Regions from separate parts of the Devosia salina genome, predicted to be linked through region 2. Evidence: predicted binding sites of a transcription regulator. Region 2 holds the regulator's gene; the other holds the start of a gene.
The links. The regulator HrcA, encoded in region 2, represses chaperone genes, less so after heat shock. The targets are predictions, from matches to a motif close to GTTAGCACTCNCNNNNNGNGAGTGCTAAC.
Positions count from the first base shown of each region.

Region 1: K1X15_RS02605 (co-chaperone GroES) is a predicted target of HrcA. The motif match lies at 1,507-1,535, and genes of this name have one in related genera.

Region 1 covers NZ_CP080590.1:532,939-536,348, forward strand. Annotated here, with positions in the region: gene groL (chaperonin GroEL) at 1-1,113, opposite strand, end outside; gene K1X15_RS02605 (co-chaperone GroES) at 1,172-1,462, opposite strand; gene K1X15_RS02610 (DUF427 domain-containing protein) at 1,646-2,005, shown strand; gene K1X15_RS02615 (hypothetical protein) at 2,072-2,263, shown strand; gene K1X15_RS02620 (DMT family transporter) at 2,282-3,250, shown strand; gene K1X15_RS02625 (hypothetical protein) at 3,270-3,410, opposite strand, start outside.
Region 2 covers NZ_CP080590.1:4,119,078-4,122,487, forward strand. Annotated here, with positions in the region: gene pncA (bifunctional nicotinamidase/pyrazinamidase) at 1-45, shown strand, start outside; gene grpE (nucleotide exchange factor GrpE) at 248-847, opposite strand; gene hrcA (heat-inducible transcriptional repressor HrcA) at 912-1,997, opposite strand; gene rph (ribonuclease PH) at 2,138-2,854, shown strand; gene K1X15_RS20275 (non-canonical purine NTP pyrophosphatase) at 3,000-3,410, shown strand, end outside.

The DNA.
Region 1 (3,410 bases), 710 kb from region 2:
CTTGGCCAGGCGTTCCTGCAGCTTTTCGCGGTCATAGTCCGAAGAGGTCTCTTCGATCTGGGCCTTGATCTGGCCGACGCGGGCCTGGATCTCGTCCTGGGTGCCGGCGCCATCGACGATCGTGGTGTTTTCCTTGGTGATCTCGACGCGCTTGGCAGTGCCGAGCATGTCCAGGGTCACGTTCTCGAGCTTGATACCGAGATCTTCGGAGATCACCTGGCCGCCGGTGAGGACAGCGATGTCTTCCAGCATGGCCTTGCGGCGGTCACCAAAGCCCGGGGCCTTGACGGCAGCGACCTTGAGGCCGGCGCGCAGGCGGTTGACGACCAGGGTCGGCAGGGCCTCGCCATCGACGTCTTCGGCAATGATCAGCAGCGGACGCTGGGACTGAACGACAGCTTCCAGGATCGGCAGGATCGCCTGCAGGTTGGAAAGCTTCTTTTCGTGCAGCAGGATGTACGGGTCCTCGAGGGTCGCCGTCATCTTTTCAGCATTGGTCACGAAATAGGGCGAGAGATAGCCGCGGTCGAACTGCATGCCTTCGACGACATCGAGTTCAGTCTCGGCGGTCTTGGCTTCCTCGACGGTGATGACACCCTCGTTGCCGACCTTCTGCATGGCCTCGGCGATCATGTCGCCGATGGACGATTCGCCATTGGCCGAAATGGTGCCGACCTGGGCAACTTCGGACGACGAGGTGATCTTCTTGGACGAGCCCTTGAGGCTCTCGATCACGTCGGCAACGGCCAGGTCGATGCCGCGCTTGAGGTCCATCGGGTTGAAGCCGGCGGCGACGGCCTTGACGCCTTCGACGACAATGGCCTGACCCAGAACGGTCGCGGTGGTGGTGCCGTCACCGGCAATGTCGTTGGTCTTGGAAGCGACCGAACGCAGCAGCTGCGCGCCCAGGTTCTCGAACTTGTCTTCGAGCTCGATTTCCTTGGCGACCGACACGCCGTCCTTGGTGATGCGCGGGGCACCGAACGACTTTTCGATCACGACGTTGCGGCCCTTGGGGCCGAGGGTGACCTTCACCGCATTGGCGAGGATGTTGACGCCGCGCAGCATCTTTTCGCGGGCATCGGTGGAGAATTTGACTTCCTTGGCGGCCATTTATGGCTCCTTGAGAATATCTGGTTGGGGGGACGACAAAAAAGGCGCGAGAAGCGGATTACGCTTCGATCACGCCCATGATGTCGCTTTCCTTCATGATGATCAGGTCTTCGCCATTGAGCTTGACCTCGGTGCCGCTCCACTTGCCGAAGAGCACGCGATCGCCGGCCTTGACGTCCAGCGCATTGATCTTGCCGTTTTCGTCGCGGGCGCCGGGGCCCACGGAGACGATCACACCCTCGGAGGGCTTTTCCTTGGCGGTGTCTGGGATGATGATCCCGCCTTTGGTCTTTTCTTCACTGTCGACGCGACGGACGACCACGCGGTCATGCAGGGGACGGAAGCCCATGATTTGTTCCTCTTGGCATCATTTCTGAATGCGATTCTGTGCTTGTTAGCACTCGCTTTGGGTGAGTGCTAACAAGCTGTTGGGGATATAGGGATCGGGCTTCCAAAGAGTCAAGGCGCGTGAACCGAAGTTTTTGTTCGTGCGTTACTACGGGACGGTTTTCGAACGCATGGAGAAATTGAAATGGACGAGCGCAGGGAAGCGGAAGCGCGGGTGACGCCGGTCGAGGGGCGCGTCCACATCATTTTCGATGATGCCGAGATCGCCAGCACCCTCCATGCCCTCAGCCTTGAGCGCCAGGGCCGGTCGCCCTTGGTCTTCGTGCCCCTGGACGACGTCCATCCCGGGATTCTCGAAGCCTCCGAAACCCAGCGGCACGAGGATGGGCCCGGCGACGCCCATTTCTACACCATCAAGACCCTCACTGCCGACGGTGTGGACGAAGCCTGGTACTACCCCTATGCCGACGGCGCCTATGCGCCGATCCGCGACATGCTCACCTTTGGGGGTGACCGGGTTTCGGTGCGGGTGTCAGAAGTCTAGGCGCGCCCGCCCGGCGGCGCTGTTTCCCTCTTCCCCCCGCTCCAAGACTGGGCCATAAGCAGCCTTATGAGCGAACAGTCTTCTTTTCAGATCAAACTGCGCCGCGCCGGCGGCGTCGGCGCCAATACCAACTGGCATTGGGAGGTGCAGGACGCCTCGGGCAAGGTCGTCAAGTCCGGCAGTGCCGTCGGCCCCGAGCACAAGGCCTTCGCCACGGCCCGCATCGCCAAGGAAAAGCTGGAAGCTGCGGGCAAATAGGCCCCGGACAGGACTGTCGTGACCGCGTCCCCCGCAGAGCCTGCCCGCGCTTCCGCCAAGGCTGCGACGGGTGACCCGCTGCGCGGCATTGCCCTCAAGGTCGCCTCGGTCTGCTGCTTTGTGGTCATGGCCACCATGCTCAAGGCCACCCACACCGTGCCCTCCGGGCAGATGGTGTTCTTCCGCTCATTTTTCGCCATGCTGCCCGTGCTGGGCTTCCTCGCCTGGAAGGGCAATCTTGCCAGCGCCTTCCAGACCACGCGTCCGCTCGGGCACGTGCTGCGCGGCCTGATCGGTGTCACCTCGATGAGCCTGGGCTTTTTCGCGCTGACCCGCCTGCCGCTGCCCGAAGCAACGGCCATCGGCTATGCCTCCCCGCTGATCATCGTCATTCTCTCAGCCGTGCTGCTGCATGAGCGGGTGCATGTGTTCCGCTGGACCACCGTCCTGGTGGGTCTGGTGGGCGTCATGGTCATTCTCTGGCCGCGCCTGACGGTGCTCTCGGGCGGTGCCGTGCTGGGGGATGCGGAGGCCGTGGGCGCGCTGGCTGCCTTTGGCGGCGCCATCCTGTCCGCCTTTGCCATGCTGCAGGTCCGCACCCTGGTGCAGACCGAGCGGACCGAAACCATCGTCACCTATTTCTTCATCAGTGCCAGCGTCATCAGCCTCTGCACCATTCCCCTGGGCTGGGTCTGGCCGACACCGGAGCAGGCGGTGCTGCTGGTCGGTGCCGGCGTTTTTGGCGGTCTCGGGCAATTGCTGCTGACTTCGTGCTACCGCCATGCCGACATGTCGGTCATTGCCCCGTTCGAATACACCTCGCTGCTCCTGACCATCATCATCGGCTTCGTGATCTTTGCCGATGTGCCCACCATAACCATGCTGGTCGGCGCGCTGATCATCGTCGCATCCGGCATTGCCGTCATCCTGCGTGAGCACTGGCTGGGGCTGGACAGGTCCAAGGCGCGCCAGGCCAACACGCCCTAGTGTCGCGATACGCCACGCGCTACTCCAGTGGCGCTGCCACCGCCGTGGTGATCAACGGGAACCCGAGCTGCGGAAAATCGATATCGTCCAGTCTGGGGGTCAGGACAATCGCGAGCAGAGCCACTGCGGCGCCTGTCTTGAGCAGTTTTGCTCTTCTGCG
Region 2 (3,410 bases):
GAGGCGGGTGTCGCCCGCGTGATGAGCCGGGAGATTCTGGGGTAGGTCAGCAAGGCCCCCTCACCCGGCCCTTCGGGCCGACCTCTCCCCCTAGGGAGAGGTGTCGCTTCGCAACGTTGACGCCCCCTTACCTCTCCCTCTGGGGGAGAGGTCGACGGCGAAGCCGGCGGGTGAGGGGGCCTTGTCTTGCCCGCAAACAAAAAAGGGCGCCTTGCAGCGCCCTCTCCAATCTTCAAATCGCAAAAGCTCAGGCGCTCTTGTCGATGCCCTCTTCACCCTCGGGCGCAGCAGTTGGAGCGGCAGCAGCGCCGCCCTTGGCAACGCCGACCATGGCCGGACGCAGCACGCGCTCGCCAATGGCAAAGCCGGTCTGCACCACCTGCACCACCGTGCCTTCGGGCACGTTCGGGTTGGGCACCTCGAACATGGCCTGGTGCTTGTGCGGATCAAATTTCTGGCCCTCGGCCTCGATGGGTTTCACCCCATGCTTGGCGAGCAGGCGCTGCATTTCGCGGTCGGCCAGTTCGATCCCGTCGATCAGGCTCCTGAGCGACCCGTCGGCCGTCTCGCGCGTTTCGGCCGGAATAACCATCAGTGCGCGGCTCAGCGCATCGGTGGCCGTCAGCATGTCGCGGGCAAAACCGGCAATCGCATAGGAGCGGGTGTCGGCGACATCACGCTCGGTGCGCTTCCTGAGGTTTTCCATCTCCGCGATGGTCCGCAGCAGCTTGTCCTTGAGGTCGGCGTTCTCGGCAGCAAGCGCCTCGACGGGATCGACTTCAGGCGTGTCGGTCGCGGGATTTTCGGTTTCCGGCGTTTCGCCCTGGGCGGCGTTTTCGTCGCTCATCTGGTCTTCTTTCCCATGTGGGTAACATCTCTTGCCCGCCATATCGGCCAAGCGGACGGCTAATTCAAGTCTTGCCGCGCTTCCGCGCCATCATCGCGGAGATGACATTGGCCGTATAATCGACCACCGGCACGATGCGCGCATAGTTGAGCCGGGTCGGCCCGATGACCCCGAGCACACCCACGATCCGGTCATTGGCGTCCTTGTAGGGACTGAGGATCACCGAGGAACCGGAGAGCGAAAAGAGCTTGTTCTCCGAGCCGATGAAAATGCGAACCCCCTGGGCCCGTTCGGCATCGCCGAGCAGTTCGAGCAGCCCGTCCTTGCTTTCCAGCTCGTCGAACAATTGCCGCATGCGCGCCAGCTCGTCGCTGGCCATGGTGTCATTGATGAGATTGGCGCGGCCCCGCACGATCACTGTGGGGGCATTGTTGCCGCCCGGCTCGGCCAGGGTGGCAATGCCGGCATCGACCAGGCGCTGGGTCAATTCGTCCAGTTCCGCCCGTTGCTCGGCCCGGCGATCGTGCAGCACCTTGCGCGCCTCCGAAAGCGTGCGACCCACCACATAATGGGCGAGATAATTGCCGGCCTGCTGCAAGGCGCTGGCGGTATAGCCGGGCGGCAGGTCGAGGACCCGGTTTTCCACCTGCCCGTCCTCGCCCACCAGGATCGCCATAGCGCGCGTCGCGTCGAGCCGCACGAACTCGATATGCTTGAGGACCATGTCGGCCTTGGTGGCGATGACGACGCCTGCCCCCTGGCTGAGGCCGGACAGCAGCGAAGAGGCTTCGGTCAATACGTCCTCGACCTGCGCATGGCCCGCCGTGCCCTCGATATGCCGGGCGATCTGGCTGCGCTCGGTTTCGTTGACGGCGCCGATCTCGAGCATGGAATCGACGAAGAAGCGCAACCCCTGTTGTGTCGGCGCGCGGCCGGCCGAGGTATGCGGAGCCGCGATCAGTCCCAGATCCTCGAGATCGGCCATGACGTTGCGCACCGAAGCAGGCGAGAGTTCCACCTGCAACAGGCGCGAGAGATCGCGCGACCCCACCGGCATGCCCGTATCGAGATAGCGCTCCACGAGGCGACGAAAAATGTCCTGGCTGCGGGCATTGAGCACGGAGAGGAAGTCTTCGGACGGTCTGGTCATGCTGGTTTGATTAAACTCGTCGACTTTAACCCTGCTCCCTCATTTAGGCCCTTGTTCCCCATCCGCCAAGCGCCGGGCGCTTGTGAGGCGGGTCGATGAGGGTTAAGAGGCGGTTAACGGCAACAAAGACTGGAATCACGATGCGGCCATCCGGACGGCAGCCGAGCGACATGCGGGCGGTAACTCTCGAGCGCAATGTCGCCATGAAGGCGGAGGGCTCGTGCCTTGTTGCCTTTGGCAATACCAAGGTTCTGTGCACCGCCTCGGTGGAAACCAGCGTCCCCGGCTGGCTGCGCGGCAAGGGCAAGGGCTGGGTCACGGCCGAATATGGCATGCTGCCCCGCGCCACCGGTTCGCGCACCCGCCGCGAGGCGACGGCAGGCAAGCAGTCGGGCCGCACCCAGGAAATCCAGCGCCTCATCGGCCGCTCGCTCCGCGCCGTGGTCGATCTTGAAGCGCTGGGCGAAGTGCAGATCACCTGTGACTGCGATGTGCTCGAGGCCGATGGTGGCACGCGCACCGCCTCGATCACCGGCGCCTATGTGGCATTGGTCGACGCCATCAAGTGGATGGAGGAGCGCCAGCTCACCCGCGGCAAGGCGCTGATCGACAGCGTCGCAGCCATCTCCTGCGGCATCTATCGCGGCACCCCGGTGCTCGATCTCGACTATCTCGAGGATGTGGAGGCCCATACCGACGCCAATTTCGTCATGACAGGCGCCGGCAAGTTCGTCGAAATCCAGGGCACCGCCGAGGGCGCGCCCTTCGACCGTTCCGAACTCGACGCCCTCATGGTCCTGGCGGAAAAGGGCATTGGCGAGCTGTCCAGCATGCAGAAATCGGTGCTGGGCCAATGAAGACCGCGCCTGTTCGTCAACCCGAAGCCGCCGAGCGCCCGGCAGCAGCCGAGCAGCAGGCTGGCACTAGCAAGGCGCCGCGCCCGGATTGCGCCATCTGGAATGACATAGCCCGTGCCCTGGGCACGAATACAGGACAGAGCAAGTGAGCAGCATCCCCCGCCTCCATGCTGGCGATCGCCTCTGCATCGCCACGCACAATGCCGGCAAGCTCAAGGAATTTCGCGAATTGTTCGCGCCGTTCGGGCTGGAGCTGGTTTCGGCGGGGGAATTGCGGCTGCCTGAACCGGAAGAGACCGGCACGACCTTTGCCGAGAACGCGCGCACCAAGGCCCATGCCGCGGCCAGGGGCGCCAACATGCTGGCGCTGAGCGATGATTCGGGCCTCTGCGTCGACGCCTTGGGGGGTGATCCGGGGGTCTATACGGCCGACTGGGCCGGCGTCCCGCGCGATTTCAACCGCGCCATGAAGCGGGTCGAGGATGCCCTGCAGGCGGCCGGGGCCAATTCACCTGGCCAGCGCCGGGCTTCGTTCAACGCCACGCTGTGCCTGGCC